3 regions of the Desulfosporosinus youngiae DSM 17734 genome follow, and region 3 is predicted to be linked to each of the others. Evidence: predicted binding sites of a transcription regulator. Region 3 holds the regulator's gene; each other region holds the start of a gene.

Region 1 (10,986 bases), 380 kb from region 3:
CTTGGATATCAATAACGTCACCCATGTTATTAACTTTGATATTCCTCAGGATCCGGTATCCTATGTGCACCGGATAGGACGAACCGGGCGTGTCGGGCGCAAAGGTCAGGCAATAACTCTGATTTCTCCAAAGGAATACCGCCAGCTGCGGCTGATTGAGAATCTTATTAAAACCAGAATTCGCAGGCAAGAGCTGCCCTCATTGGCTGATATAAGCGAACGTCAAGCAGAAAATCTTAAGCACCAACTTATTAAGCTGATGCAAAGCAACCGTTTAGGCAGCTATCGTGCGATTGTCGGAGACTTGCTTCAGGAATATGATTCCATGGATGTGGCTGCTGCTGCCTTGAAATATGCCATCGAGGGAGCAAGTGTGGATGAATTGGAAAGTAAGGATTCTGATGAGCGTCTTTTTGGAAATACAGGTGCAGCAGCAGGAATGGTCCGCTTTTTTATAAATATAGGCAGAATTCAACAAATCCGTCCTCAGGATATTATCCGTTGGATTGCTGATCAAAGCGGAATTTCCGGGAGTTGTATCGGAACCATAAATATTTATGATAAGTTTACCTTTGTGGAGATACCGGAAAAATATGCTTCCCGGGTTCAGAGCTGTATGCATCAGACAATGATTAAAGGGCGTAAAGTGAGTGTTGAGCCGGCGAAGGTACGTGAAATCTGAGTTTTGAGCGTTAATCTGCGGTTCCTTTAGAAAGCTAACCTTGACTGGGTTAGCTTTTTAAATAGATTAGGCTTTTATGCCGTATGGCGGCGTTAGTGATAAATGAAAGATTTATTAATTTTTCAAAGTAGCCTGCCATGCCGCTGATGCGACACCAGCAGAGGATGAAAAGGAGCTGTGTCCAGGTCGGGCAGCTTCTCCCACATCCTGTAAGAAAAGCTAATTCGTGCGAAGACAGTGTCTTCGTCACTCAGCACTCCGAGGCTCGCCCACTTACCGGCGCGGGAGCTACCTTCAGCGGATAAGTCTTCTTTGGAGATTGCCGCTTCGGCGAAAGTGTCCACCGGACACTTTCGTGCCAAACCTCTGGGTAATACCTTGTAAGATAAGTATAGGGTTTGTGGTTAAAACCTCTCCATGCGATGAGTTCACTCCTGTGGGAGAAGCTGCCTTCCTTTGAGGTCTACAGATTCTTTGAATGTTTTTGGGGTGTTTTTCAGAGTAGAAAGTTTTTGGGGTGCCATCATAGGGTACCCTTTTACTTGCTAATCGATATAGCGGCCATGCTTGTCCCAAAATCTCAAAATCCCAAACGTTTGGGATTTTGAGATTTTGGGACAAGCATGAAAGTCTTGGCGTCAGCCGAGTTTTCTAAACGTGGGGGCAATTCATGCATCCCCACTGATGGCTTATTTAACCTATGTTCACAAAGAATTCTCCCACCTCGTTAGGTGAGGGATGAATTTGCGATATCTTCTTGTTATTTGTTGTACCTATTATATAATTACAATCAGTAGTAATTTCTGGAAGGCTGATGGCTTGGGGGAAGAAGGAATTTCCCCTTCTAAGAAAACAGTTACGGAAGGAATACTTTTGATCAAGAAGTTTTTGCTTGGTGACAACGGGTGGAGTTCCCATTGAAGTATTAAGAGATATATTGAAAATTAAGGGGGTGATAAGGTGTGAACAAGGCTTATAATTTTAGGTTGTATCCAACTAAGGAACAGGAACTATTATTTGCCAAAACATTTGGCTGTGTAAGGTTCGTCTACAACAAAATGTTAGAGGAACGAATTGAGCTATACGAGCAATTCAAAGATAATGAAGCTGAACTGAAGAAGTATAAGTCACCGACTCCTGCTAAATATAAGGCTGTATTTGTCTGGCTAAAAGAAGTTGATTCCCTAGCCTTGGCAAATGCGCAAATGAATTTGCAAACTGCCTACAACAACTTCTTTAGAGATAAAAGTATTGGATTCCCAAAGTTCAAAGCTAAACATAGAGATAAGAATTCTTACACAACCAATAACGTCAACAACAATATTAGGTTTAGAGATAAGCAAATCAAACTTCCAAAGCTTGGTTTTGTTAAGTTGAAACAACACCGCGAAATACCCGGCAATCAAATTATTAAGTCTTGTACCATATCTAAATCACCCTCTGGCAACTATTATGTGAGTATCTTGGTTGAATTCTTTCAAGATGTACAACCAATCTCTCCAACAAGGGAAAATGTTTTAGGGTTAGACTTTGATATGAAAAACCTTTATACAGATAGCCAATGTGAGAGGGCAGAGTATCCAAGATTCTACCGTAAAGCATTAGAGAAACTTGCAAGAGAGCAACGCAAGTTAGCCAAGTGTACCAAGGGAAGCAAGAACCGACGTAAGCAAAGGGTCAAAGTTGCCAAGGTGCATGAAAAGGTTGCCAATTGCAGAAAAGATTTCCTCCATAAGAGGTCAAGAGAATTAGTGGAGAGCTATGATGCAATAGTAATTGAAGACTTAAATATGAAAGCCATGAGCCAATGTTTGAATTTCGGAAAATCAGTCGGTGACAATGCTTGGGGCATGTTCACGACATTCCTAAAATACAAGCTAGAGAATGAAGGAAAATTATTAGTCAAAGTTGATAAATGGTTTCCTTCCTCCAAAGCCTGTCATTACTGTGGTGAGATAAACAAGGAGTTGGAACTGTCCGATAAAGAGTGGACTTGTTCCAACTGTGGATGCACGGTTGATCGAGACTATAATGCCTCTAAAAATATCAGAGACGAAGGGTTGAGACTACTTGCCTTGACAGGATAAGTTAGCACTCAAAGAACCGTAGGGATTACGGGGTTAGCCTGTTGATACTCCTAGCAATAGCTAGGTTGAGCAGGAAGCACCCACCTCTTAGGTGGTGTGTAGTTCACTCCATAAGAATGTAAAATAGTTTGTTTTATTGTCGGCAGCGGAATAAACAAATTGACAAGTGTTAAGGCGGGCATCTATAATAAGAACCGAACAGACGTTTTGCTGAGAAATTAGATGCTAAATGCGTTATATCCAAGATGAGGAGGATAATAGAATGGCCGAAACGAATAAGCTGAAGGCACTTGACAATGCACTTGCCCAGATTGAAAAGCAGTTCGGTAAAGGTTCGATCATGAAACTTGGGGAATCTACGGCGGATAGGTTTATCGATGTTATCCCTACGGGTTCTTTGGCGATAGACCTTGCCTTAGGAGTTGGAGGGGTGCCGCGGGGACGGGTCATCGAAATTTATGGACCGGAATCTTCAGGAAAAACAACCGTAGCCCTTCATATTATTGCTGAAGCTCAGAAATTAGGTGGTGCTGTTGCCTTCATTGATGCTGAGCATGCCCTTGATCCGGTCTATGCCAGAGCATTAGGTGTTAATATTGATGATTTGCTCGTAGCTCAGCCGGATACAGGAGAACAGGGCTTGGAAATCTGCGAAGCCCTGGTGCGCAGTGCCGCGGTAGATGTGGTTGTTGTGGACTCCGTAGCGGCTTTAGTTCCCCGTGCCGAGATTGAAGGGGAAATGGGGGATAATCATGTCGGCTTGCACGCCCGGCTCATGTCACAGGCTTTACGTAAGTTGACAGGGTCTATCAGTAAGAGTAATACCTGCGTGATTTTTATTAATCAAGTTAGGGAAAAAATAGGGGTTATGTTTGGTAATCCGGAGACAACTACGGGTGGCCGCGCTTTGAAGTTCTACGCCTCAATTAGAATGGAGATACGTCGCCAGGAGGCCATTAAACAAGGCCAGGATGTTATCGGCAATAAAACCCGGGTTAAAGTTGTCAAGAATAAAGTTGCGCCGCCCTTTAAAACAGCTGATTTTGATATTATGTACGGAGAAGGTATTTCCCGGGAAGGCAGTCTTGTCGATATAGGTACAGAATTTGAGGTCATCGCGAAATCGGGGGCTTGGTATTCGTATAATGGAGAGCGGTTAGGGCAAGGTCGGGAGAATGTCAAAGAACACCTCAAGCAGCATCCGGAAATAGCCCTTGAAATAGAGCAAAAGATCCGGGCCAACTTGGCTCCTGCAGCCGCCCCAACTTCTCCGGATGAAGATGGTACCTTTGACGAAATCTAAACCTCGCAAAAGCGCTAAGGAAACTGCGCTTGATTTATTATCCCGCCGGGCACTGACTCATTACGAATTAGAGACACGTCTTAAGGATAAAGGCTATGAAAGCTCGGAAATTGATGAAGTGTTGGCAACGATTCTGGAATGGGGCTATCTAAACGACCAGGAACTGGCTCTTAGGTATTCTGAGAGCCGTCTTAAGCGTTATCCCCGGCGACGGGTTCAACGGGATATGCAAAATAGAGGATTGGAGCCTCAATTAATTGAACAAGCCCTGGGAGAAACCTATTCCAGTGATGATGAGCTGGAGCAATGCCAAACTCTCGCCGAGCGTTGGTGGGTACAAGAGAACAAGCGCTGGGAACATAGAAATACAGCGGATAAGACAAAGGAAACGACTCCCCGTGAACTATGGCTCCGGCAAAAGATTGCCCGGAAGCTTATCCAACGGGGGTATCCCTCAGACATGGTACGGAATGTACTTTATAGTATTCAACAGGATAAAAATGAAGATAATTGAGATATAGACTGATTGCATAGAATTTACCGATTTAGGACAAGCTTGACATTGATTGCAATTGATATTAAAATCTTAACAGAGACCTGTCTCTGTTAAGATTTAACCTTTAAAGGTTTTCTTATAGATTTCGTTGTAGTTAGCTCTAAAATATGGGTTTTTTTGACTAGCGAGCGAGAGTTGTAGGAAACAGGATAAGATGCCTGTTTTAAAGGTTATGCTTAAAGTGACTGGTTTTGGAACCAGTTTTTTTTATGCAAATAATAGAGTTTAAAGTTGATTAACAAAGGAGGTGTATAGACGTATGATGGAACTTATTATTACCGGATTGATCTCCATTTTAGTGGGATTAGGTATAGGCGTTTCAGTCGGTTGGCTTTTTCGTAAAAATACTGCAGAAAAGACTATCGGATCTGCAGAAGAAGAAGCAAAACGAATTGTTGAAAACGCTCATGCGGCCGCTGAAAGTAAGAAAAGGGAATCTGTGGTGGCGGCTAAAGAAGAAGTCATGCATATTCGCAATGAAGTAGAGAAAGAAACCCGCGAACGACGCAATGAACTTCAACGGTTAGAGCGGCGCCTGCTCCAAAAAGAAGAGAGTTTAGACCGTAAAATCGAGTCATTGGAACGCAAAGAGGAAAATCTGCACCGTAAAGAAAACGAAGTGGAACAGCTAAAAGAAGAATTGAATCAGATCGTTGGCAAGGAACAAGCTGAACTAGAACGTTTATCAGGCATGACATCGGAAGAAGCCAAACAATTGTTACTTAAACGCGTCGAAGAAGACGTTCGCTATGAATCTGCAATTCTGATTAAGGAAATTGAGACTCGTGCCAAGGAAGAAGCTGAGAAAAGGGCAAAGAATATTATTGCCTTAGCGATACAGCGATGCGCAGCGGATCATGTAGCTGAAACGACGGTATCCGTGGTAGCATTGCCAAGCGACGAAATGAAAGGACGGATTATTGGCCGTGAGGGACGCAATATCCGTACCTTAGAAACCATGACAGGGATTGATCTTATCATTGATGATACTCCTGAAGCTGTAATCTTGTCAGGATTTGACCCAATCCGCCGGGAAGTTGCTCGTATTGCCCTTGAAAAACTGATTGCTGATGGCCGCATTCACCCAGCGAGAATAGAAGAGATGGTGGAAAAGGCTCAGAAGGAAGTTGATCAAAAGATTCGTGAGGAAGGGGAACAGGCGACGTTTGAGACGGGTGTGCATGGGTTGCACCCTGAGCTGATACGTTTGCTTGGCCGGTTAAAATTCCGAACAAGTTACGGACAAAATGTCTTGAAGCACTCGACAGAAGTCTCTCATTTAGCCGGATTAATGGCAGCTGAGTTAGGTGTCGATATTCAACTTGCTAAACGCGCTGGTTTGTTGCATGATATCGGTAAGGCAGTGGATCACGATATGGAAGGGACTCATGTGCAAATCGGGGTCGACATGGTAAGAAAGTATAAGGAATCCAGTGATGTTACTCATGCCATTGAAGCACATCATAACGATGTTGAACCCAAAACCATCGTAGCAGTACTTGTGGCTGCTGCAGATGCAGTTTCTGCTGCCAGGCCGGGAGCTCGCAGAGAAACCCTTGAAACCTATATTAAGCGCCTTCAAAAACTCGAAGAGATTGCTGAGAGTTTTGAAGGAGTTGAAAAATGTTTTGCTATTCAAGCCGGGCGGGAAGTTCGCATTATCGTTAAACCCGATAAAATCGACGATGTGCTCGCTCCGCGTGTTGCTCGTGAGATCAGTAAGCGAATAGAAGAAGAACTTGAGTATCCGGGACAAATTAAGGTTGTCGTTATCCGTGAAACTCGGGCAGTTGACTTCGCGAAATAATTATTTATTGTAAAATGTTTGATCAGGCGATCCAGAGGGTCGCCTGATTTTTGTATTTGCTGCCAGAAAGCTAGAACCTGGGTCGTTTATTTTCTGGCAGGTCAGTTTTCGCCAGCCGGTTTTCTACTCTGTGAGGGTCTATCCATAAATGACCAGTTCAAATCAGCGGAGTCAGAGCAGGAGTTTGCTTCCCAATGCCGAATAGTAGTTTGATAGACAGCGTAAAAGAGAGGGCGAAAACAAGGATGTTAAGTAATTTGACCTATAAAGATGGAGGGCGTTCACAGGATGGAGTTGGATTATTGACTTCGATCCTAATGAGATATTCTGAGGTAGGATCAGTACATTATTGGCGTGAACAACATGCCTTAAAGTTTACATTTATGGTTACTCAGGCTCAAGATGATGCGACTGTCCAAGACTTTCTGCAACCCGCTATAGAATTTTTCCATCAACTTGAGGGGCAGAGGATGCGAATGTTTGCTATTGCCTGTCGAAATGAGGAAGGCTTTTGTATGATTACCATAACTCGTGATGTTGATAGTATGAGTCAACGTGAAGTGGGACTTATTGTTGAGCTTTTAAAAAGGAATTATAAACACCAATTAGTGTATGATGAAATTTACCTGCCTGAAGATGAACAAATTTATCAGGAAGAAATAATAACTCAGATGCTGTCTTCCATTCAGAGCAAGGAAATAAATAAGAATGTTGTTGCGTTGCGGGAAGAAGGAAAAGTATTAGTTTTCAAAAACTAGTTCCTTTAGCTAGCATGCTAATTACGGCAGCATGTGAAATTTTCTGCAACCAAGACTTTGAATGCAATGGTTATTATCCTGGTGAAATAATGGTATCCTATATATAATAGTTAATTTAGCTATTTGAAGGAGGAAACAATAGTTGCGCATACTTTTTATTGGAGATATTGTCGGAAAGCCTGGAAGAGAAGCAGTAAAACGGTTTTTAAATCCACTTCAACTAGAGCATAAGATCGATGTAACGATTGCAAATGGTGAAAATGCTGCGGCTGGGAAAGGACTAACCAAAGAGATAGCTGATGAACTATATAATAATGGAATTCAATTTTTAACAATGGGAAATCATGTTTGGGACAATAAGGATATAATGAACTTTATTGATCGTGAATCCCGCATCGTACGACCGGCTAATTACCCAGTTGGAGCACCGGGTCAGGGACATGGTTTTTTGCGTGCGATGGGTAAAAAAATCGGTATCCTTAATCTTTCGGGACGTGTATTCTTACCTTCTCTCGATGACCCTTTTAGTGGAGCAATACGCTGGATTAATCAGATGAAACAAGAAACTCCGATTATTATCGTAGATTTTCATGCCGAGGCGACATCGGAAAAGGTTGCCTTGGGTTGGTTTCTCGATGGAAAAGTCAGTGCGGTAATAGGTACACATACTCATATTCAGACAGCGGATGCCCGCTTACTTCACCAGGGTACAGCTTACATCACAGATGTCGGCATGACCGGACCGCGAGACTCTGTCTTAGGAGTTAAGAAAGAAATCATAATCAATCGTTTCTTAACCCAGCTGCCCGCGAAGTTTGAATTAGCAAATGGACCGATACAGATGAATGCTGTCGTTTTAGATATTGATGAAGATACTGGAAAGACCCGGCAAATTGAAGCTATTCAACGATTTGCCGATACTTGAAACGAAGCGGCTAAGGATGAAGGAAGCAGGAATTGTAACCTTAAACGGTCTTGATGTCAGATGTTTAGATACTATGACCATAGAAATCTGAAAATTCTTTATGCGTAATAGAGGATTTTGTCTGCTTGCTCGCGAATACATATATTCTAAGTTGTGGTAATACTTGTAAATGAATTCGAGCAGGAGGATGTGTTTATGGAAGTATTAAAAGTCTCAGCAAAATCAAGCCCGAATGCGGTTGCAGGTGCTCTTGCGGGAGTACTTCGTGAAAAAGGCGGCGCTGAGCTGCAAGCTATTGGGGCCGGTGCTCTGAATCAAGCTGTAAAGGCTGTTGCTATTGCTCGTGGTTTTGTAGCTCCCAGCGGCGTAGATCTGGTATGCATTCCTGCCTTTACAGACGTAATGATTGAAGGAGAAGAAAGAACAGCCATCAAATTGATAGTCCAGTCACGCTAAGGTTATTGGTGGTATAATAAATCACCTGTTTGCTTATTCATAAGCAGACAGGTGATTTATTACTTAACAGGGAGGTTATGCTGATGAACAATCCTTACATTATTGACGGTCATTGTGATAGCTTAATCCACTTTGTCGATGGTGAAAGGACCTTGCAAGATCCTTCGGAAGGCGGGCAGTGGGATACACGGCGTGCCTTGAGAGCGGGAGTATCCCTGCAGTTTCTGGCAGCCTTTATTGAGACAGAGTATAAACCGGCAAGGTCAACATCCAGGGGCTTGCAACTAATAGAAGGAGCGCAGCGATTCATTGCGGATTATTCGGATCAAGTCTTTCTCGTACTAGGAAAATCCGACCTTACACGAATACCTGACCGTGAACGTATTGGTATCCTGCTTAGTGTTGAGGGCGGAGAAATCTTAGGGCAAAACCTCTTTATGCTCGATAAAATCTATCAATTAGGAGTAAGGGCTTTAGGCTTAACCTGGAATCAACGGAATGCTTTGGCAGATGGTGTCGGTGTGCCGCAAAGCCAAAACAGGCTGACCAGGCTCGGACAAGAGGTTGTTTTGCGTATGAATGAGCTGGGAATGCTTATCGATGTTTCTCATCTTAATGAAGCCGGGTTTTGGCATGTCTTGGAATTATCAAAGTCCCCAATTGCCGCCAGTCATTCCTGTGCCAAATCCTTATGTAACCATCCCCGGAATTTAACGGATCAACAATTACGTGCTCTGGCGAAGCATAAAGGGGTTGTAGGGGTGAACTTTTATCCGCGGTTTCTTAAAGAAACCGGTCCGGTAACCCGAGAAGATGTGATTCGCCATATTTGTCATATTGCTGAAGTAGCAGGGGTTGAGGCGGTGGGTTTAGGCTCTGACTTTGATGGAATCAGTGAAGTGCCTATAGGGCTGGAGCATGTGGGGGATTATCCCTATCTTATTGAGGACTTGATAAAAGCAGGTTTTTCTGCAAAAGAGGTTGAACAGATTGTGGGGCGTAATTTTATGCGGTTACTCACGGACGTGTTAAAATAGAAGGAAAGATTGGGGTAACCATTAGAAATGAGGTTTTAACATGGCTGCAGCAGGCTCTCTATTCGAGGCAGATTTACACTGCCATACAACTGCGTCCGACGGATTACTGTCACCGAAAGAACTTATTTGTTTAGCAGCAGAGTTAGGCTTAAAAGGTATAGGAATCACAGACCATGATACAATACAGGGCTGGAAGGAAGCAGAGGAAGCAGGAGCAGATTATAAGATACAAATACTTAAAGGGATCGAACTTAACACGGATTGGCAGGGAAAAGAAATCCATATCCTTGGCTATGAGCTTGATCCCGCAGCGGGCTATTTGATAAATAAGCTTAAGACCATACGTGAGGCTCGTGAACAACGCATGCTTGATATTATCCAGCGACTGTCTGCCCAAGGAATTCGAATTGGTGAGGATGAAGTCCGGCAGTTAGCACAAGGGGAATCTATTGGTCGTCCGCACATTGCTCACGTATTGCTGGAGCGTGGCTTTGTAGGAAGTATCCAGGAAGCGTTTGAGCGTTTCATAGGTATAGGAGCTCCAGCCTACGTTCCGCGCTACAGATTAACCACAGAAGAGGGAATAGCCTTGATCCGGGAAGCACACGGTATCCCGGTTCTCGCCCACCCCGGAATGCAGCGGCTTGAAGGTGAAATATCGACTTGGGTTAAATTCGGATTGCAGGGAATTGAGGTTTCCCATTCTGAGCACTCATCAGCTGATGTTGCCAGATATCAGGCCCTTGCCCAGCAATATAATTTACTTATGACCGGAGGATCAGATTTTCATGGGGAAGTTCGTAAGCCCGGAGTAGAGCTTGGACGGTGGGGTACGTCCCTTAGCGTTCTGCAGAAAATTCAGGAACTTGCCAAGTTTCCTAGAGATATCTCAACCTCTGAATGAGTCTTTTGAATTTTGGGTTTAAAATGTGTTTTTCCGGCATAGACTATTATCATTGATAGAGCCGGGGGGGCGTTTGGATTGAATTCAACGGACGAAATAAAGTTGCTTAGGGCTCGTGTTGGAGAATTAGAACAGCGTGTCGAACACTTAAGAGTAAGTCGCCGGGTGCTAATGAATTTGTTAGAAAAGGTTGAACGGGAAAAGGTGGCCTTAGTTCGCCATCTTGAAAGGGAAAATGTTCGCTTGCAACGAGATAACAAACGTTTTGCAAAGTGGATTTTTTCTAAGAATAGGGAAATAGTAGAACTCCAGGATAAGATGCAGTCATCTGTGCAAAAGGCATGAGTAACCGTTTGGGGGACTCATGCTTTTTTAATACTATTTAGAGGTCCATGCCGTTATAAACAGCACCGGCAGATGATGAAGAAGAGGGTCTTTTTTAGAGTAGCCTGCCATGCCGCTGCCGCAGCA
Region 2 (10,986 bases), 2.5 Mb from region 3:
TGTAAGGCCTCTGCCTCTGCACCCTGTAAAGAATGCCAGATATCCACTACGGCAGGAGCGGGTCCGCCTGGTTGTCCTGTCTGTGGTGCTGAGGAACACCCAGTGACAACAATAAAACAAATAGCTATATAAAAGCATCGCCATAGGATTTTGCTTAGCATTTTACTGCACTCCATTCATGAGCCTTCATACCGATAGGCCTTTACATTCCCTTGTTGATAGTGAAAAAGATACCAACAAGGTCTGTCTGATCCATCAGCTTGTAATATATCTGTCGTAAAGTAAGCAACAGCTGTATTGCGGTGCCACTGTCGCCGGTCCATACCCTTGACCCCGGGAATTACCGTCTCCCAATAAGCCTGCTTGCGGATCATTTCCTGCTTTGCTTTCCACTGACCCGCTTTCTCCTCTCCCTTCAAGCTGACTTCATTCTGGAGAAAGTCCGGGATGATATTCGGACGCTCCCACATGTAATAATCAAACCTTAGGGCGTCACGGATTCTGTTCCAAGAGACAGTGTCTGTTCCCTCCTTTGTTTCAGGAGTATGAACCTTTTCGAGAAATTCCCACAGTTTATCAAAGAGGGCTTTGCCTTGCCATTGACGGTGAAACCAACCCTTTTCCTGCCAAAACTCCGCAAACCCATGGTAAAAATCAAACGGAGTTGGAAAAAGCTTAAGAACTTCACGTACAGCGTTCGTAAACTTCCCTGAATTATAGTATTTATCAAGAACATCTTCCATGCGGTGTAATTGGAGCAGTCCACAATGTGACATGACGTTAGTTTCTAAAATTGTATAGGGCGGATCAGGGTTGAACAGGAGGCCATAACGATTGCTTTGCAAACGCAGTCCCGATCCTTTAAGTACTTTTAGAAATCCCAACTGAAGCATATCCGGATTTACTCCGTATACATCGTTGAATGAGGTTCGGAAGTCTGCCCAGCTTTCCTCAGGTAACCCGGCGATTAAATCAAGGTGAAGCGGGATCCCAAATGACTGCATTTCGGGCACAAACTTTTTCCACTCTTCAAAATTTTGAGGTCGGGAAACGACTTTGAGGGTTGGCTGGTACGTCGATTGTACTCCAATTTCCAATTGAATAAGTCCCTGAGGATAGCTTTTTAAATAGTCCATCCATTCTGCATCAAATAAATCCCCAGCCATTTCGCAGTGAACTCGTATCCGCTTAACATCTGGGTGTATAATACTTTCTTCCTTCACAATGTCCAGAATCTTTAGAGCGTGCCGCTTATTGGCATTGAAGGTTCGATCTACAAACTTTATAGTACGGGCACCATTTTTCAGTAACTGACAAAATATCTTGCGAAACCTCTCCGGTTCTAAAAACCGAACCCCTTGAAAGGTTGAGGACAAGCAGTACTGACAGTTAAACGGGCATCCCCTGGTCGTCTCAACATAGACAATCCGTCCGGTAAAGTCTTCATCTTCAGCATAAGGGAAGCTCAGATCATTTAAACTAAGGGCCTTTACCGGAGCAGGGTTAATCATGATTTTTCCGCCCTTTGTCCAAGCCAGACCCGGAACGTGAGCAGGGTCACGTCCATCCTGCCAGGTCTGCAGCAGTTCTAAAAAGGACTCTTCGCCCTCACCAATAACAAGAGCATCTACCTCTGAATGTTCCCGAAGAAACTCCTCTGCCTCAAAGGATACCTCAGGGCCCCCTATGACAAATCGTACCTTCGGGCAGACCGGGCGAAGCTGCCTGATAACCGCTATAACTTCTTTTAAGTTCCAAATATAACACGAGAAACCAACGACGTCCGCCTTAGCTTCGTAGATCTCCGCAGCAATCCGATCCAAATGATCGTTAATGCTGAATTCCCTAAGTAAGACGTCCTGGTAAACCGTACGAACTCCTTCTCGCAAATAACGAAGAGCTAAATTAGTATGAACAAATTTTGCATTAAGAGCAACTAAAAGAACACGCAAGAATGACAACTCCCTTTGTCCTAAGTATATCTGTTTAACGTCCCTAATGCAATTGTTATGCCAGTTTGAGGGAACCATATGTATAGGTATTTCTGACTATTTCGTTTATTATTCGGAGAGTGTGTCGTTTAACTAAACAACAAGAAAACCTACAGGGGTAGGGGCAATTCATGAATTACCCCTACCCCTGCAATAGCTTGAACGACTTACTTTCTATTTTGAACTGCTCCGCTTTACCAGGCCAGTGTATCCCGGACGCATGCGGTTAAAATAACACGTCCATGCTAATATCCCCCAACGTTGAACATCCGGTTAAGACCATAGCCTGTTTTAATTCGTTCGTCATTCTCCTTATGGCTAAGGCAACCCCTTCTGCACCTCCACCGTAACCTGCAATGATCAGGGGTCTCCCAACCATAACAGCATCAGCACCAAGCGCCAACATTTTTAGGACATCAAGCCCCGTTCGAATTCCGCCATCAACGATCACCGGAATCCGTCCCTCCACCGCCGCAGCTATCTCCGGTAAAACCTCCGCCGTTCCTGGCGTATGATCAATCACCCTTCCGCCATGATTAGAAACGACAATAGCAGCAGCACCTGCTTCGACGGCTATTTCAGCTTCATCCAGGGTCATAACTCCTTTAACAATAAACGGCAATGAGGTGTTGCCGATAATCTCTTTCAGTTCCTCTTTACTCTTGGGACTGACCGGGATGGTTACCAGACCCGCTGCATCGACATCCATACCCACAGCAATAACTCCTGCTTGCTCAGCTTGCCGCAGATAATTAACCACTTCCTCCCATTGACGGGGCTTCATAAAGGGAATGCCCCGGCCTTGAGCTTTAGCAACTACCTCAACACCAGCCTTATACATTGCCGGGTCCGTCGCATCTCCGGTGGATCCTAAGGCGCCTGAAGTAAGACAGCCCTGAATTACGGCTTCAGCCCATTCTTCTTCATTCAAAGCTCCACCCATGTTAAAGTTATTCCCTGTAATAGGAGCACCGAGAATCGGAGTTTTCAGTTCCAGGCCGAAGAGTTTTAGGGTTGTATCGGGCTTTTTGACACTATGCAGTGTCCTCAGATTAATGCGATAGGCTGCTAATGCCTCCACATTGTTTTTAAAGGATGCCCCCGTTCCCATTCCGCCCATACCTGGAACTTCCCCGGCACAGGCCTTGCCATTACACTCCGGACAAACCCTGCAAAACCCTTTGAGCTTTTCCCGCGCTGTTTCGCGCACTGTTCTGATGTTCATAGCTACCTCCACTTAAGCTTTTTAAACATTAATGTTTAGCACAAATCGTTCAATAGCCTCCGCCACTCCGTCTTCTTCATTTGTGACAGTTACAATATCCGCTAATTCCTTTACTTCCGAACGGGCATTTCCCATGGCTACCCCAAGGCCGGCATATTGAATCATTTCTAAATCGTTGAAGCTATCTCCAATGGCCATTACCTCTTGCTGCTGAATTCCAAAACGGTCCGCCAAAGCGGCCAAGGCAACTCCTTTATTCACAGAGCCTTCGATTATTTCGAGAAAATGGGGTTTGGACTTGGTAATATGCACCTTGTTTCCGTAATGCTGACGCAAGAAGGGGGCTAATTTATCCAGATCAGACTCCGCCGCGATACAGAGGATTTTCTCCACCCCTTCCGGTTCCTGAGAAAGCAGCTTCGACAGGTCAGCTTCCTCAATTCGAACACTGGCGATCCGCGCGTACTCCTGTGACCATTCATTGAATGTTTGCGTAATCACTCGATCCTTGAGATAAATCTGAGCATAAATTCCCTGCCGGCTGACATCCTGAATAATCTCAGAGGCTAGAGTGCTGGGAATTACACACCGAAAAATTATTTCTCCGCTGACAGCCTGCTGAGTCATCGCCCCATGATAGGTGATCACTGGAACATCCAGTCCCAATTGCTTGGCATAAGGTCGTGTCGATATAGGCATCCGCCCGGTGGCAATCGTCACTTTTACCCCCTGCGCCTTAGCCTTTTGAATTGCTTCCACCACTCGCGGAGAGATTGTCCAATCATCCCTCAGCAATGTGTCATCAAGATCCATAGCTACTAAACGAATCGTCAAAGCCCTCACCCCTCCTCTGATTCAAACCCTATTCGTTAAGCAAATAACGTTTTAGATACTGCCCTGTATAAGAGGCCGGAAAATCCGCAATGTCCTCCGGTCTCCCCGCAATCAGCACCTCTCCACCCCGATTGCCGCCCTCAGGACCGAGGTCAACCAGCCAGTCCGCGGTTTTGATGACATCCAGATTATGTTCAATGACGAGAACGGTGTCTCCCCCATCCACTAGGCGGTGAAGCACCTGGAGAAGTTTATCAATATCTGCCGTGTGTAAACCTGTAGTCGGTTCATCGAGAATATAAATTGTTTTCCCTGTACTGCGCCGGCTCAATTCTGTAGCCAGCTTAATGCGCTGAGCCTCTCCTCCCGACAAAGTGGTTGCGGGTTGACCGAGGCGTATATAGCCAAGCCCCACATCTTGAAGGGTCTGAAGTTTGCGCGCAATCTTTTGGACTGCCTGGAAGAAATCAACCGCTTCATCGACCGTCATATCGAGGACTTGAGAAATGTTTTTTCCTTTATAGCGCACTTCCAAGGTCTCCCGGTTATAGCGTTTTCCCTCACAAACTTCGCAGGGCACATAGACGTCAGGCAGGAAATGCATCTCGATCTTAATGATTCCATCTCCCTTACAAGCCTCACAGCGCCCCCCTTTGACGTTAAAGCTAAACCGTCCTTGTTTGTACCCCCTCATTTTTGCTTCCGGAGTTATCGAGAAAAGTTCGCGGATAAAATCAAAAACGCCCGTATAGGTTGCAGGGTTTGAACGGGGGGTCCGTCCTATGGGAGACTGATCAATCTCAATTACCTTTTCCAGATGCTCCAGTCCCTTTAACTCCTCGTGTGCTCCAGGGCGGACCCGGGCCCGGCCAAATTTAGACGCTAATCCCTTAAATATAATCTCATTGACCAATGTGCTTTTTCCCGAACCTGAAACTCCGGTCACACAGGTAAACATACCCAAAGGAATACGCACATCGACATTTTTTAAGTTGTTTTCCCGGGCGCCCAACACTTCGAGCCACTTACCATTCGGCTGCCGCCGTTCCTTAGGTACAGTGATCTGCCTGGCACCGCTTAAATATTGACCCGTTACTGATTCCTGATTGGACTTAATCTCCTCGATCGGTCCTTCGGCCACCACTCGCCCGCCATGAGCCCCTGCACCGGGACCGATATCAATGATATGGTCGGCAGCAACCATCGTATCCTCATCATGCTCTACTACGATCAGGGTATTTCCGAGGTCCCGCAACCGCTTAAGGGTTGCCAGCAACCGGGCATTATCCCGTTGGTGGAGGCCGATGCTCGGTTCATCCAGGACATATAGGACACCCATTAAACTTGAGCCAATCTGAGTTGCCAGGCGAATCCGCTGTGCTTCTCCGCCGGAAAGCGTGCCTGCGGCACGTGCCATGGTCAGGTAATCCAGTCCTACATTCATTAAGAAACCCAGCCGTTCTTTGATTTCTTTTAAAATCTGGTGGGCAATGGTTTCTTCTTTAGGCGTAAGCACAAGAGAATTCACAAAACTAATCGCCTCTGTAATGGAAAGACGGGACAAATCATCAATCGAGATTCCGCCAACCTTCACCGCCAAAGCTTCAGGTTTTAGTCGTTTTCCCTGACATGCCGGGCAAAGATGTTCACTCATATACCCTTCTATTTCAGAGCGCACATAATCAGAGGTTGACTCACGATAACGGCGATCAAAAAAGGGAATCAGTCCTTCAAAATTGGTATTGTAGGTCTTTTCCTGATCAAATATATTTTGATACTGAAAGGTTATGGGGGTCTCTGTTCCATAGAGCAACCCCTTCCACTGGCTCTCATTGAGTTCCTGAATCGGAGTATCCATCCCGAAACCAAGGTTATGGGCCACGGCCTGCATCATTTTCGGGTAATAAACTGAGCTGGACTTGGCCCAGGGCGCTATTGCTCCTGCTTCTAAAGACAGGGAACGATCCGGAATGATCAGGTCAATATCCACCACCAGATTTGCCCCTAATCCTGTACACTTCGGGCAAGCTCCATAGGGACTATTGAAGGAAAAAAGACGCGGTGAGATTTCTTCGAGAGCAATCCCGCAATCCGGGCAGGCAAAGTTTTCGCTGAAACGCAGCTCGTCTCCATCAATGATATCTGCGATGACATTTCCCTCTCCAAGTTTAAGGGCTGTTTCTAAAGAATCCGCCAAACGTTCCGCAACTTCAGGTTTCAGAGAAATGCGATCAATCACAATTTCAATAGAATGCTTTTTATTTTTTGCCAACAGGATTTCCTCACTAAGGTCCCGGGCCTCCCCGTCAACCCGCACCCGAACATACCCCGCTTTACGAGCATCTTCAAAGACCTTTTGATGTTCTCCTTTTTTCCCTTTAACCAGTGGGGCTAATATCTGCAGTCTTGTCCGTTCCGGGAAACTCATTAATTGGTCCACCATCTGTTGAACTGTCTGCTGAGTAATCCCTTGACCACACTTTGGGCAATGGGGATGACCGATCCTTGCATAGAGCAAACGAAGATAATCTGAGACCTCAGTTGCCGTACCGACTGTGGAGCGGGGGTTGCGGTTGGTCGTTTTTTGGTCAATAGAAATCGCCGGGGAAAGCCCTTCGATAGAATCTACGTCCGGCTTGTCCATTTGACCCAAGAACTGCCGTGCATAGGCGGAAAGTGATTCTACATAACGCCGCTGTCCCTCAGCATAAATTGTATCGAAGGCCAGGGATGATTTTCCCGAGCCGGACAACCCCGTGATAACGACTAGTTTATTACGGGGAATGTCAATATCAATGTTTTTTAAATTATGGGCACGTGCTCCACGCACGCGTAGATAATCTTGGGTCATGTCTTGCCTCATTTCTTGCTATTATATGTTTAAGCTTGGGGACCGCTCTCTACTTGCACTTTCTTGCTTCTGATAAATGCAAGCGGAGACGGTTCTTAACTTGCTTAGCTTGTACTTTGTTTAATCCCCTAAGAGTACCATCCCTGTCCTTCCTTTTGGTCATCGTTTTCGGGCAGAGCCTTGTTTCCTGTGCGCTTTTTGGTCATAGCGGGTGTTTTTCCTGCCTTTTCCTTGTTGACTGGTCATTTTGTATTTGTTTTCTTCTCCTTTTAAATCAATCATAGCATCCCGGATTTCGGCCGCCCGCTCAAAGTCTAAGTCCCGGGCCGCGAGGCGCATTTCGGCTTCTAAGTTCTCAATTAACTGAGCAAGCTCGTCCGGAGGTAATTTGTTCCCATAAGCCTTTTGCGCCTCGGCCACTTTCGTAGCCTCCGGCCCGGCATATACAGCCTTGCGGATGGTTTGCGGAGTAATTCCTGATTTCTCGTTCCAAGCCATTTGAATTGCCCGGCGCCGGTTTGTCTCATTAAGAGCCTTCTGCATCGACTGAGTGATTTTATCTCCATACATAATAACTTTACCTTCGGCATTTCGCGCCGCACGACCAATGGTCTGAATGAGGGAACGATCCGATCTAAGAAACCCTTCTTTATCCGCATCAAGAATCGCCACGAGAGAAACCTCCGGCAGATCCAGTCCTTCCCGCAAAAGGTTAATCCCTACTACGACATCGATCTCGCCCAAGCGAAGTTCGCGGAGGATTTCCACCCGTTCAAGAGTCTTAATATCCGAATGAAGATACTTTACTTTGATATCCAAGTTGATAAAGTAATCCGTCAGATCCTCAGCCATTTTTTTGGTTAAGGTTGTGACCAGGACACGTTCATCGTTCTCGATCCGTTGGCGAATTTCTCCTAACAAGTCATCAATCTGACCTTTGGTCGGACGGAGAATAACTTCCGGGTCCAATAGCCCCGTGGGGCGAATGATCTGCTCGACAAGCATCGGACAATGTGCCAATTCATAGGGTCCTGGCGTGGCACTGACATAAACGCTTTGTTTAATTTTCCGTTCAAACTCAGCAAAGGTCAAGGGCCGGTTATCCAGAGCAGAGGGCAGGCGAAACCCGTAGTTCACTAAGGTGGTCTTTCGTGAGCGGTCCCCTTCGTACATCCCTCTTACCTGAGGAAGGGATACGTGGGATTCATCCACAAAAAGAATAAAATCCTCCGGGAAATAATCAAGTAAGGTGTAAGGAGTTTCTCCTGGTTCACGGAAGGTCAAGTGACGGGAATAGTTTTCAATACCATTACAAAAACCCATTTCTCTAAGCATTTCAAGGTCATAGCGGGTTCGTTGCTCCAGGCGCTGGGCTTCAATAAGTTTGTTTTCGGAATTCAAGATTTTCAATTGTTCTTCGAGTTCTATCTCGATATTCTCTGCCGCCAGCATAATCTTTTCTTGAGCAGTGACATAGTGTGAATTCGGGAAAATGGAGACATGATACCGTTCCCCCAGGATCTCCCCTGTCAGCATATTAATTTCATAGATATGCTCAATTTCATCTCCGAACATATCGACACGAATCACTCGTTCGCTGGAGGAAGCGGGGTAAATCTCCACAATATCTCCACGTACCCGAAAGGTTCCCCGGGTAAATGCTATATCATTGCGGTCATATTGGATCCCTATCAGCTTACGTAAAATCTCATTACGATCAATAACTTGTCCCTGTCTCAGGGAAAGGACAAGGTCTCGGTAATCCTCCGGAGAACCTAAACCGTAAATACAGGAAACGCTGGCTACTACAATCACATCACGACGCTCCAGCAGCGCGGCAGTTGCGGAGTGACGCAATTTCTCAATTTCCTCATTAATGGAGGCATCTTTTTCGATGAAGGTATCACTCGAAGGAACATAAGCCTCGGGTTGGTAATAATCATAGTAGCTCACGAAGTACTCCACGGCATTCTCAGGAAAGTACTCTTTGAACTCACTGTAAAGTTGGGCAGCCAAGGTTTTGTTATGGGCCAGTATTAGGGTTGGCCTTTGCACCTTGGTAATAATATTTGCCATCGTAAATGTCTTACCCGACCCAGTAACTCCCAGCAATGTCTGGTGGTTACTGCCATTTTTTAGACCTGCGGCCAAGGCATCAATGGCCTGGGGCTGATCCCCACCGGGTTGGTATGGGGCATGTATCCGAAATTCCATGCTCCGCTCTTCCTTTCAATAATAAAAATCTCTTAAAATGGCTGGCTATTATAAATGAGTTATGTATAAGTATAATCACTCAGTGTAATTGCTAAACTCCGATCTACTAAATGTATTTTACATCTACCCAAGCGCTTATACAAATCGAAAGAGACTTAGCTATTAAGTGTAATCTGACGAAAACAAACAAAAAGCCGAACATATATTCGGCTTAAGCAATATCATTTCTTTTTTAAACTGTGCTCAAACTAGTTTACACCCAGTACTATAAATAAACCGTTATTTTCCCTCTTCTTTCCCTTTATCCTTAGCCTGATCCCCCTGTTCTTTCGAAGCGTCTTTAGATTGCTCTGCTTGTTGCTTTAACATTTCCGGAGGAACCGTTTTAACTTGTTCATTTACGGTTTTCTCCGTGCCTAATACTTTCCCCTCAGCATCCAGATAATCTCGTGTTGTTTCTGTTTTCACCCGTTCCGTAACTTTTTCAACCCCCTGAGGAAGGCCGCCTTGCTGATCTCCGGACTGTCCCTCTTCCTTCTTTGTATCATTCTGCCCTTTTTCTTCGTCTTTGCTTTGCTCCTTTTCTTTAGAACCTTTATCCGAGGCTTGCTCCTTTTTCTTTTTATCTTGCTCTGCGCTTTGCATCGTTGTCGTATAACTTTTCTGAGTGACCGCCAGATTAGCTGGAGTAACTGCCTTAACCGCTACAACCTTAGCCGGTATTTCTCCTTGCTCGCTGGTAAGTGAATGCTCTACTTCCAGAGGTTCTTTCTTAATAACCTTCTGCGCCCATTGATAAGCATTAGCCCCCTGCAAATATGGAGCGGTATCAATATCCCCGCTTTGAGAGCCCTTGGACATCCTATCCAACGATGGGATACTAGCTTGTCCGCCAATCAGACTTATTTTTTTGTCCAGCTGCATTTGTTTGAGGACTTCACTGGCCTGCACGGCTAACTTTTCATTATGAGCCAAAATCCCTTGAACCGTATCCGGATTTTTCTGAAGAAAGTCTATCAGGCTTGTCCTGGCAACCGATTCGGAGCCTTTTGGAGTAGCGATGGTGTGTACTATGAGCTTGGGATACTTGCTCAGAACTGCCGTATTGCCTGCTAAGAGTTCTTGAGAGCCGGTTTCGTTCGGGTCTCCCTGTAGGACAATGACTTGACCTTCGCTCGTTTTACCTACCAATGTTTGGGCCATAAGCTCACCGGCTTTTTCTTGGTCCGGAATTATTATTCCTTCAGGCTTTACTCCGGACGGAAGCTGAGTTAAGGCTAAAACAGGTATCTCTTCGGCTTGGGATTTTTGTAAAATACTCGTATCTCCCCCTTGATAAATTAGAATCTTGGCGTCCTTCAAAGGGGATTCTTTTTCCGATTCGCTGTCCATATACTTTATTTGTACATCTTCTTTCTTGGCCAGATCTTCAATCCCTTTAGAAATAAGTAACTTATTAGGGTCCTCATTATTTAGCGAAACTGCAATAATGGTTTGATCCTGAGTCTTAGCTGAAGTTTTATTTTTATTTTTTCCTAAAAGGTCTTGTAGACCACAGCCACTTATGGTTAAACTAAGACATAGAGGAAAAAAGATGAATAAGAATCGCAACTTCTTTGACATGTCAACACTCCTTTCGGGGCTCTCACGCAATTCTTGAAATTAGTTTTCCCTCGTCGCCTTAAAAAATGCAGTATATAAATTCTTTACTGCTTCACAACTATTAAGGAGGGCTTTTATTTGCCTATTAAATTGGAACACGTATTAAAGCGTGTACAAGCTCTTCCTCCTCTGCCAACATCTGCTTTACGGGTTATTGCCTTAACTAAAAACCCTGACACAACTGTAAAAGATCTGGAAACCGTGATCAG
Region 3 (10,986 bases):
AGCTAATTTTTCTCCAATCCCAAAGCTCGCTCCGGTGATAAGAATTGTCTTTCCTTGAAGCTCAGACCTAAGTTTCTTTTCGTTCAAATAAACTGGCGGAAACAAAAAATTTTGCCAAACTAAACTTATACATAACAACTCCTTTTTTGTTCTAATAGTCATATTATTAAACTATTCAAACCGATGCATCTTTCTTCAAATTCAACTTTTTAAACAACAGCCTGCCTAAATCAAACAGCATTATGGCAATCGTCATAGCAATTGCATTTCGCAAGAGTGAATCCCCTTCAAACCAGTTCCATAATTCATCTAAGAAATAGGTTAGTCCTAAAAGTATAAGGAAAAACCTTAAATACCCTAAAATCGAACTTAATAGTCCATTCACATTACTAATGTCTCCCTTCAACCTATCTATTCCAACCCCCTATAACAAAGCAAAGAGGACCTTTGCATACTCCGCCCGCTAAAGCTCCTTGCTCTGCAATATCCTATTATAATCCCTCTCTCGTTTCTTCATATTTTCTTAATGGATAATGAACTGTATGCTTGACTAAGCTTAGCTTTAAAAGTACACGGAAGATATAATTATCTTCCGTGTACACTTTTTGTGTAATTATTTTATTTCCAATCCTGTTCATCTTAGCCTAATTACCATCGTCCCTTTTTAAGCCCAGAGTTCTCAAGCTATTTAAGAAATTGATTCTTGGTTTTTGTCAGCGGCCTGTTCGTCCACGTGATAAACAGGTTCAGGCTCCCTGGTCAACTGTTTCACCAGTTTTTCCAGGTCGATGCCGGACACACTTTTCAGCATTTCCGGAGCAGTTGCCATGAGCGAGGTAACATAATTGCTCACCCTGGCAGCTCCTTCCCCGTTGCCGGTGTCTACAACCGTTAGCTTATCTATGGATTTCAAGGGGTCGGCAATCTTTCCGGCAAGTTCAGGCAGCATTTTGACAATGATGTCCAGTACAGCCGCCTGCCCGAATTTTTCGAAAGCCTCGGCCAGTTTCTCCTTGGCCTCCGCTTCAGCTAAACCTTTAAGCCTTACAACCTCAGCCTCGGCAGTCCCTTTGGCCTTTTCAGCCTCCGCGATAGCCAGACCTTCAAGACGTTTTTGTTCGGCGTTGGCCTTGGCTTCAGCCTCAATCCTATATTTGAGGGCATCAGCTTCCCGCATTCGTTTAGCTTTATCAGCTTCGGCAGCCTGTTCAACGGCATACCTGTCAGCGTCCGCTTTTTTCTTAACTTCAGCGTCATACTGTTTCTCGCGGCGCAATATTTCTTTTCCTTCAATTTCTATTTCTTTTTCTTTCCTGACGAGAGAAACTTTCATTTGCTCTTCAGTAACCTGCTGCTGCGAACGCGCCTCTTGAATATGGTAGGCTTGGTCAGCCTCAGCCTTAGCGGTATCCTGATCCTTTTTATAGGAGGCCACTTTAAGTTCCTTTTCCTTGGTTGCCTCGGCGATGCTTGTATCTCTGAGCAGCTCAGCTTTCTGACCCTCTTCAGCAGCTTTAGCTTTTTGAATCCGGGCATCACGAACAGCTTCCGCTTCGGCAACTTCAGCATCCCTCTTTACAGCTGCGATCCTCGGTTTACCGAGAGCTTCAAGATAGCCGTTTTTGTCGCGGATATCTTTGATCGTAAAGGATACGATTTGCAAGCCCATTTTCTTCAAGTCCTTGGCCGCAACTCCCTGAACCTCCTGAGCGAATTTATCCCTGTTGCGGTAGACTTCCTCAACGGTCATCATCCCCAGGATTGCCCGCAGGTGTCCCTCAAGAACTTCCTGAGCTTCCAACCGCAGGGCATCGGTAGGTTTGCTCAGAAATTGCTCAGCCGCTGTTGCCACATCTTCGACGGAACCGCCGATTTTGATGATTGCCACCCCGTCCGCCATTACCGGAACACCTTGTTCCGTATATACTTCCGGCGTGGTCACATCAAGTTTGTGTGATAGTAACGATACAAATTCCGCTTGCTGAAAAATCGGCAGGATGAAGGCACCTCCGCCGCGAATGATTTTAATCTTACGGCCTGATTCGTCAGTATGAACATTCTTGCCGCCCAGGTAGGATCCGGTGACAATCATGGCCTTATCCGGTCCTACCGTCTTATACCTGGCCCAAAAAGCCAAGCCAAGAACAATGATGACTCCCAGCACTGTCATAGGAATCACCATGACATCCATTACTAAATTACCCATTAATAGTTCCCCTCCTTATAATTCATAACGGAAAACATAGAGTACGCCGTCTCTTGTTTCCCCAACCACGACCTTTACCCCAGCCGGAATCTCTGCCTGCTCAAGAGTCGCGGCAATCTGATTTGTGTTGCTGGCTCCAACTTTAAGGAGCACCTCTCCATAACCTCCAACCGGAATTGGAACCGTAACCTCACCGATTTTGCCGACTAGATCTTTAATTGAAAAACCGGAGGAATTCTCACTGTTTTTCATAGGTTTCACATACGAAAAATAAACCAATATTGAAACTGCTGCGGAAATCATTACCGAAATCATGGCTACCGGGATAGGTTCCAGAAATGTATATTGATTAAGCATTATCCCGGAGCCTCCAAAGACGGTGATTCCTCCAACCAGAATCATTGGCTGCAGAAAGTCAAGATGATCCATGGAGAGGGAGTCGAAGAATCCGCCGAATATATCTCCTAAGATATCCCCGAATACGACGGTAACCACAGCAAAAAGCACTCCGCCAATTAAACATGTCCAGTAAAACTCAAGCACGACCAGCTCCCTCCTCCGAACTATCTATTCTGCCGGCCAGCCAGCGTTACTCTTTGCTAAACATAAGGCCCTCCTTTAGGGCAGCTAATTCCTTTTCTATGTCATTTTCATGATTCAATGATTCCAGTTCCTGATCAAGGCTTCTGCTCTTCAAGCCCCCGGCCACCTGAGCCTCGGCTTCCATACGCAGTACTTTATCTTCCATTCTGTCAAAATTCTGCCGGGTACTGTCCTTGCCAAATCCGCTCACAGCTCCGTAGATTTCTTTTTGTGCTTTGGCAGACTGTACTCTTGCTATCAGAGTATCCCGTTTCAGACGTAATTTGTCGTATTCAATCTTCATTTCTTTCAACTCTGATTTAAGCTGTTCGGCCATCGCCTGGCCGTTCTCGTACTGAAGACGATAGTTCTCAGCCTTGGCCTTATTTACGTTCTTGTCTTCTAAAGCTTTACGGGCTAAGTCTTCACGTTCCTTTTTCAAGGCTTCAACAGCTTGAGCCTCACGTTTCTCAACCATAGCCAGGGCGTCATCCAATTGGGCCTTGAATTTCCAAGTCACAGCCAGCTGTCTTGCTACAGAGCCCTCAGCATCGGAGATATCCTCTTCCATATCCCGCAGGTATTGATCAAGCATCTTCTCCGGGTCCTCTGCCTTATCTAACAGTGAGTTAAGATTAGCCCTGATATTGTCGCTGAACCTCTTAAATAAACCCATAAACAGACTCTCCTCCTTTACTAAATTAAGCTATAACAGTAAGTATTAGTTGCCTACTGTTCAGAAACCATTATTTGAAGAACCATGGTTTATGATCGAAAATAGGGTGCGTTTAACCACATGGATCTGCCGGCATAAAGAACTATGCCTTTCAAAATACTCACCGCATCCTCGAACTAGACCTTTTAGGCGGAGGTAAACTCTGTAATTAAACTATTTACTCCTTAAATACAAGATAATTCCTTCCTTGTTAAATAGTTTCCACGTTAAACCTACATTTCCTGCCAAGAATCGAAAATAAAAATCCTGAATAGAAAAATAAGACCGTTTTATAACGATCTTACCCATTCATGCACATCATATACCCAAATTTTTGGCTTTACGAGTCAATCTATCGAATGGCTCTTTGATTTAACCTTATAACGACTCCCAGGTCCTCTAAACCGATGATCGGTTGTTTTGTCCTGAGTATTGATTAATACATCCTCAATCTCAATTTCAGCATAGTCTCCCTCGGGGGTTTTAATACACTGGCAGCAGCTATCACATTGTTTAGCCGGATCTAAATCACAAACATCACATTCACCGCATTCAGTACAGACACGCTCCTCTAAAACACAGGGCTCTCCAAAGTTATTCAATCTTAAAATCCTCCATCAGATAATTCCTGAGTAAATTCAGGCAGGCTAAAAAATTCCCGGACTTAAAATAAGGGACCTGGGGTCTTTGACCAAACCTTTCAGAGCTGCTTCCGAACGCTGCTCAGCCCAAGCGTTATCCAGCAATTTAATAGTGTCTCCGTAGCGCTGCTTGCTTCCCAATAAGACTAACAATAGATCCCCGTCAGGCCGTGAGACATAAGAAACAAGACACTGTCCTGCTTCGGTTGTCGTCCCCGTTTTTAAGCCCCGGTCTCCCGGATAAGCAGTGAGAAGACGATTAGTATTATACAGATCAGCTTCACGCAGCATCCCTTGGGCATCCTTCCATTGGACATGAGCGCTGGCTAATTTCACATACTCCATCAGTTCCTCATTCTTGAGAAATTGAACAGCAATCTTACTCAGATCATTGGCCGTAGTGTATTGATCAAGGTCGGGCATTCCATGGGGAGTTGTAAAATTTGTAGTTTGGCACCCCAGAGCAGCGGCATATTCGTTCATTTTCTGAGCAAACGCCGGAATTGAACCACTGATTTTTACTGCCAAAGCGGCTGCGGCATCATTGGAACTGTTGACATATAGGGCGGTAAATAACTCATGGACTGATATTTTATCCCCTGGTCTCAGTCCGAGGCGAGACCCTTCGACATTTACCTCCGAACCAACTTGGATGATATCCGTCTTCTTCAAGGTCTCTGAGGCTATAAGTCCCGTGATGAGTTTTAAGGTACTGGCAGGGGCGCGCTGAATATCAGCATTATGAGATTGCAGGATTTCATTGGTTTGAGGGCTGATCATTACATAGCTTAGATCTTGGGTTGAAAGTGTTGAAAGATTTACCTGGGAAGAGTCTGATTTTGATGATTCGGGTTTTGTTTCAGCAATGGCTGATTTTAAAAGAAAGCTGGTGTCTGCTGTGCTCAAATAGCGAAATCCTGCCAGCAATAGAATAACCGTCATCATTAACATTGTTATTCTCATAGTTTTAGATTTCGCCCTTGAAAAATCTTGGTTTGGTTTTTTCACGATAATCCCTCTTTTGCGACAAGTAAACAACGACATTATAACCCAATTTCATCAATCCAGGCAAGTTTCCCCCCACATTTGCCAAACCGTTAAAAACGGATAGGGATTAATCCATTGCCCGTTGGGCAGTTCAATACCAAGATGAAGATGATCAGGAGTTGTCAGAGCATCACCGGTATGTCCCATTCCTCCTATAAATTCTCCCGCTTCAATTCGTTTACCTTTAACAAGTTCCGGCGCGATGTATTGCAGGTGAGCATAATAATAATAATTTCCATCGTCTCCACGAACCCCGACACGTTCACCCCCTAATCGGTTCCAGCCCAGTTGTTCGATAATACCTCCGCAGATATTAATGATAGGGGTACCTTCTTTGCCGAAAATATCCGTTCCTTCATGTCTTCGGGCCCCGCCTTCCCGATCTGCCCCAAAACTATCGTCATACCAAAATTTCCCTGAGACTGGGAAGTGATAGATGTTTGGTTGAAAATAGGTAAACTTTTTTAGAATATCATGACGGCGCAGCAAGACTTTAACCGTACCCTTCGGCAATAAACCCCACTCCAGCTTTGAGAAAGCAACATTGTCTTTCAGCTGTTTGACAAGGGCTTGAGCCTCATTATCTGAGAGTGTGGAACGAATTGCCAACAGATCCTCATAAGGGATTGAAGAAGTGCCTTTTTCCTCTATACATTGTTTGACCAGGGTTGGAGTTATTGAATTAAGATAGGGATAGACATCTGGAGCTATGTTTGGCGGGCGGTGAAGAACCTGCCATAAAATTACCCCCAATAATATGAGCAGGCTAAGCTGAACGAAGCTTAAAAGACGTTTCATAGGAATTTTCATGGTTTTCTCCTCTCTCACTTAAAGAAATAACCACTTTTCACGAACATTTGTTTGCACTTTGAGGCAATGGGTGGTACAATATTCCTGAAAAGATGGGGGGTTGTTCTATGTACCCGGATTTATCACAGCGGCAAACAAAGATTTTGGAATTTATAAAAGCTCAAATACGAAAAAAGGGATATCCTCCTGCCGTTCGGGAAATTGGCGAAGCTGTCGGGTTGCTGTCCAGCTCTACTGTGCATGGCCACCTCCAGACGCTGGAAGACAAAGGATATATCCGACGGGATCCCACGAAGCCAAGAGCTATCGAGATCTTAGATAGTTCCAGTGAAACACCCGAAATTCAGAAAGTTGTTCAGGTCCCTATCGTAGGGCATGTTACTGCCGGCCAGCCTATTACGGCAATCGAGAACATCGAGGGTTCCTTTCCCCTTTCGGCTGATTTTGTCCGCCAGGACAACATGTTCATGCTTCGTGTGCAAGGAGAGAGTATGATTGAAGCCGGAATTTTAGATGGAGATTATATCATAGTCCGTCAGCAGAACGAGGCTCGAAACGGTGAAATTGTTGTCGCCTTAATTGGTGATGAAGCTACCGTCAAACGTTTTTTTAAAGAAAGAACACTTATTCGGCTTCAGCCGGAGAATTCGGCTATGGAACCAATTTACTCTCAAGATGTTTCAATCTTAGGCAAGGTTGTCGGTGTTTTCCGCACACTCTAATACCTTAGGTCTGCTTATTAACAAAGATATGCACTGGAAGAACAAGTTAAGATTATAATTAATCTGTTCGAGAAAAAAGAATTGCGCTAAAAAGCCGGTGTGCCTTTTTTAAAAAGGCACACCGGCTTTTAGCCTGAACTTAACCGAGTGAAATCTTGCAATTCTGTTTGTCCTGAAAACGTTCCAAACCCAGCGATATTAAACGGTCAATCAATTCCTTATAGGGAATCCCTGTGGCTTCCCACATCTTAGGATACATTGAGATTTCCGTAAAACCAGGTAAGGTATTAATCTCATTAAGGATAATCTCATTTTCTGCGGTTACAAAAAAGTCAACCCGGCTCAAGCCATTAGCTTCCACAGCCTGAAAGGCTTCAACAGCCATAACCTGTAGTTTTTTTACAACCGATTCATCCAAAACCGCTGGAATCAAAAGACTTGAGCCGATATCCGAATACTTTGCTTCATAGGTATAGAACTCTTCTGCCGGTAAGATTTCTCCGGGGACAGATGCCATAGGTGTGTCATTTCCCAGCACGGAAAGTTCGATTTCGCGGCCGATGATGGTTTCTTCTATGACAAGTTTACGATCAAAGACGGACGCCGTCTTCAGGGCGTCTAACAGCTCTTCACGATGGTGAGCTTTGGATATACCCACACTAGACCCCAGGTTAGCAGGCTTCACAAAGCAGGGATAACCGATCGTTTCTTCAATCCGATTAAGACATGTCTCCATACTGCCAAGGACTTCTGAGCGCAGGAGAGTAACATAACGAGCCAAAGGCAGATGTTTCTCCAAAAAGACCGCTTTCATCCGATCTTTATCCATACCAAGTGAGGAACCTAATACTCCTGATCCAACATAAGGAGCATTGGCCATCTCTAATAATCCCTGGAGAGTGCCGTCTTCTCCATAAGGACCATGAAGAACGGGAAAAATAATATCAAAGGTTCCCTGGTTGGGAAGAGAATGTCCGTCCAGGGAGATAAAATGCGGGTTTGTAGGGTCGATAACCAGAGTTACCTGAATAGCCTCATCAGGCTTAGGGAACCCATTCTTAATAAGCTCCTCCGGTAAAACCCCCCAAAACCACTGTCCCTGTTTACTGATTCCGATGGTTTCTACATTGTAACGGTTTCGGTCTATTGCTTTGTAAATCGAGTGTGCTGAATTCAAGGAAACCTCATGTTCACCTGAGCGACCGCCAAAGAGAAGAACCACTTTTAGTTTATGATCATCCACACTGCCCCACCCTCTCAATTAAGTAATGATAGTAATTTGTATGTGCGTCATTGATAAAGTATATGCTTAAAAAAGCAAAAAGCTCCCGCCTAACGGGCAAGAGCTCCGATTTGATCAATCGGCCAATAACGGAAAAGAGTTCTTCCTGTAATATTTTCCACGGGCAGGAATCCCCATTCTCTGGAATCGGCACTGTTGTTGCGATTATCACCCATGACAAATACATAATCGTTGGGAACAACCGTCATGCTGAAATCGTTCATGGTTGTTTCAAACAGATAAGGTTCATACAGAGGCTGGCCGTTTACATAGGTTTTATTATTTTTTATTTCAACTGTATCCCCGGCTAAGCCCACGACACGTTTAATATAGTCATCTGTCGCATGAGCACTGGGCGGCGGATGAAAAACAATAATATCTCCGGGACTAATATGATCAAACCGTTTGAAGAAAAACTTGTCCACAATGACCCGGTCTTCAAGCTGAATCGTCGGAAGCATCGAACCTGTCGGAATTTTACGTGCTTCAATAACATAGGTGCGCAAAACCCAGGAAAGCGCAAAGGCTATAAGGACGATTTCTATGAGTTCTATTAAAAAACGAACTGAACTTTTTGGTTTCTCCGAACTTTCCATAAATGCACCTCTTTCTATCCATTATAGTAACATAAATTTCAGGAAGTTTAAAATCTGATCCGGAAACTCATGAGCTGAGGAGCCCTTTTTGCCACAAATTCAGGGCCGCTAAGATGTTGCCCATCTGAACATAAGTACAGGATATGCCCCCTTGCTGATAGACAATATAGGGTTCCCGGAGGGGTCCATCCGCAGAGAATTCACTGGTTGAACCTTGGATAAAGGTTCCGCCGGCCATAATGATTTCATCTTCATATCCGGGCATTCCGGATGGAACAGGCAAAACATGAGAATCGATGGGCGATCCTTTTTGGAGTCCCTGACAGAAGGCGATCATTTTTTCCCGTGAACCGAGTTTAACAGCCTGAATAAGGTCCGTTCTGGGCGTTTCCGGTTCGGGATGTACTTCAAATCCCAGAGCCCGCCAAAAGGCTGCCGAAAAAACAGCCCCTTTAATCGATTCAGCAACCGTTAAAGGGCTGAAGAATAGTCCTTGATAAAAAAGGCGCTGCCATTCCAGGGTTGCCCCCATATGTCCGCCAACTCCCGGGGCCGTTAAGCGCTGAGCGCTGAGCTCAATTAAATCAGAACGCCCGGCCACATATCCCCCCGTTGGGGCCAGACTGCCTCCTAAATTTTTAATCAGTGATCCGGCCATTAAATCCACGCCGATATCACCTGGCTCCAGGGCTTCGACCAATTCACCATAACAGTTATCGACAAAGATAAGCAGATGGGGATAGTTCTCTCTGACAAAATCCACCAGTTCCTTTAACTGACGGATCATCAGAGCATTTCTCCAGGCATAGCCCCGTGAACGCTGAACCAGCAGCATTCGGGTTTTATCGGTAATGTTCTCTTTAATAAGGGCATATTGCAATTTGCCCTCGGAGTCCAAGGGAACTGTAGCATGGGATATGCCAAAATCCATTAGACTCCCCTGTCCTTTTCCCCTCAGACCGATGACTTCTTCCAGGGTATCATAAGGGGTCCCGCTAACCGAGAGGACATGGTCTCCCGGCCGCAGAACGCCAAATAAGGCAGCCGCTATAGCATGGGTACCTGAAACGAACTGACCACGGACCAGCGCTGCTTCTGTGCCTAAGATACGAGCAGCTACCCGATCCAGGACTTCACGCCCGGAATCTCCCAACCCATATCCGGTCGTTCCCTGTAAATGATAGGCTGATACACGTTCTTCTTGAAAGGCATTCAGAACCTTTTCGTGATTTTTCTGAGTGATTTCTTGTAAGGCAGGTAATTGAGCAAAGAGTGCTTCGTCTGCTTCAGCTGCTGCCTTGCTGATCAGCTTTGGCCATTTTGGATTGGAATACAAACAACATCCTCCTAAATATAGAAACTTAAATCGATGACTAACTCAGTAACGAACCAAGGATCTTCCATACCGGTTTCAGAGTATCTCCACGTTTAAGGGATATCTTGACCGGGTAAGGAAGGTATCCGGCCAACTCATTCAGATCATCTTCATTCCTGATTTTATCAACCTTATTAAGCAAGGTCAGCATAGGTTTATCGGCACATTCCAGCTGGTTCAGAACCTCTTGAACGGTTTCCGCGTGTTGGAATGCTTGGGGATGACTTGCATCAATAACATGAATCAAAACATCGGCTTGCCGAACCTCTTCTAATGTCGCTATGAAAGCGCGGAGAAGCTGGGTCGGTAATTTCCGGATAAATCCCACGGTATCACTTAAGAGAATTTCTAAAGAAGGGTCTATTCTAATGCCTCGCACAAGGGGGTCCAAGGTAGCAAATAATTTATTTTCACCGGCGGGTAAGTCAGACCGGCCGCCGGTTTGTTCCATGGCCTTCTTCATAAACGTGGTTTTTCCGGTATTGGTATACCCTACTAAAGCGACCATCGGAAGTCCGCTTCTGGTTCTTTGCCGGCGTTGTACGTCACGGTGTTTTAAGACGAGCTTCAACTCTTTTTCCAGTTGGTTTATACGATCACGCATTCTTCTTCGATCCAGTTCCAGCTTCGTTTCTCCGGGTCCGCGTGTGCCTACTCCTCCGCCTAAACGAGAAAGAGCTTGTCCCTGTCCGGTCAAATAGGGCAAGAGATGTTTCAACTGCGCCAATTCGACTTGAAGTTTTCCTTCCCGGGACTGAGCGCGCTGAGCAAAGATGTCCAGGATCAATCCCGTCCGGTCAAGCACCTTCAGTCCGGTTTCCGTCTCTAAGGTTCGCAGTTGAGTGGGAGATAATTCATCATCACAGATCAACACGTCAGCGTCTGTTTCCTGCAGACGATGAACCAGTTCTTCCAGTTTCCCGCTTCCAAAATAACTGCGTGACTGGCCATAACGACGGAGCTGGACCAGTTGACCAACCACATCCACGCCTGCTGTCCGGGCCAGTTCA

The links. Region 3 encodes LexA, which represses DNA repair genes until DNA is damaged. Its sites were predicted from a motif close to CNAACANNTGTTNG; they were not measured.
Region 1: the regulator LexA is predicted to act here: its motif matches at 2,965-2,978, upstream of recA (recombinase RecA).
Region 2: the regulator LexA is predicted to act here: its motif matches at 9,311-9,324, upstream of uvrB (excinuclease ABC subunit UvrB).

What each region holds. Positions count from the first base shown of each region.
Region 1 is NZ_CM001441.1:3,373,546-3,384,531, reverse strand. Features, by position in the region: gene DESYODRAFT_RS15770 (DEAD/DEAH box helicase) at 1-682, shown strand, start outside; gene DESYODRAFT_RS15765 (RNA-guided endonuclease TnpB family protein) at 1,645-2,769, shown strand; gene recA (recombinase RecA) at 3,032-4,072, shown strand; gene DESYODRAFT_RS15755 (regulatory protein RecX) at 4,050-4,586, shown strand; gene rny (ribonuclease Y) at 4,888-6,435, shown strand; gene DESYODRAFT_RS15745 (hypothetical protein) at 6,630-7,193, shown strand; gene DESYODRAFT_RS15740 (TIGR00282 family metallophosphoesterase) at 7,336-8,118, shown strand; gene DESYODRAFT_RS15735 (stage V sporulation protein S) at 8,314-8,574, shown strand; gene DESYODRAFT_RS15730 (dipeptidase) at 8,658-9,611, shown strand; gene DESYODRAFT_RS15725 (PHP domain-containing protein) at 9,652-10,515, shown strand; gene DESYODRAFT_RS15720 (hypothetical protein) at 10,594-10,860, shown strand.
Region 2 is NZ_CM001441.1:5,496,337-5,507,322, forward strand. Features, by position in the region: gene DESYODRAFT_RS25630 (extracellular solute-binding protein) at 1-161, opposite strand, end outside; gene DESYODRAFT_RS25635 (B12-binding domain-containing radical SAM protein) at 177-1,952, opposite strand; gene DESYODRAFT_RS25640 (alpha-hydroxy-acid oxidizing protein) at 2,218-3,216, opposite strand; gene DESYODRAFT_RS25645 (Cof-type HAD-IIB family hydrolase) at 3,238-4,050, opposite strand; gene uvrA (excinuclease ABC subunit UvrA) at 4,079-6,901, opposite strand; gene uvrB (excinuclease ABC subunit UvrB) at 7,061-9,115, opposite strand; gene DESYODRAFT_RS25660 (sugar ABC transporter substrate-binding protein) at 9,395-10,738, opposite strand; gene DESYODRAFT_RS25665 (HDOD domain-containing protein) at 10,856-10,986, shown strand, end outside.
Region 3 is NZ_CM001441.1:2,992,729-3,003,714, forward strand. Features, by position in the region: gene DESYODRAFT_RS13850 (SDR family NAD(P)-dependent oxidoreductase) at 1-105, opposite strand, end outside; gene DESYODRAFT_RS13855 (hypothetical protein) at 176-385, opposite strand; gene floT (flotillin lipid rafts scaffold protein FloT) at 689-2,206, opposite strand; gene DESYODRAFT_RS13865 (NfeD family membrane protein) at 2,222-2,749, opposite strand; gene DESYODRAFT_RS13870 (PspA/IM30 family protein) at 2,796-3,464, opposite strand; gene DESYODRAFT_RS13875 (hypothetical protein) at 3,851-4,105, opposite strand; gene DESYODRAFT_RS13880 (D-alanyl-D-alanine carboxypeptidase family protein) at 4,151-5,152, opposite strand; gene DESYODRAFT_RS13885 (M23 family metallopeptidase) at 5,204-6,001, opposite strand; gene lexA (transcriptional repressor LexA) at 6,109-6,723, shown strand; gene DESYODRAFT_RS13895 (D-alanine--D-alanine ligase family protein) at 6,863-7,966, opposite strand; gene lepB (signal peptidase I) at 8,056-8,601, opposite strand; gene DESYODRAFT_RS13905 (methionine gamma-lyase family protein) at 8,669-9,937, opposite strand; gene hflX (GTPase HflX) at 9,975-10,986, opposite strand, start outside.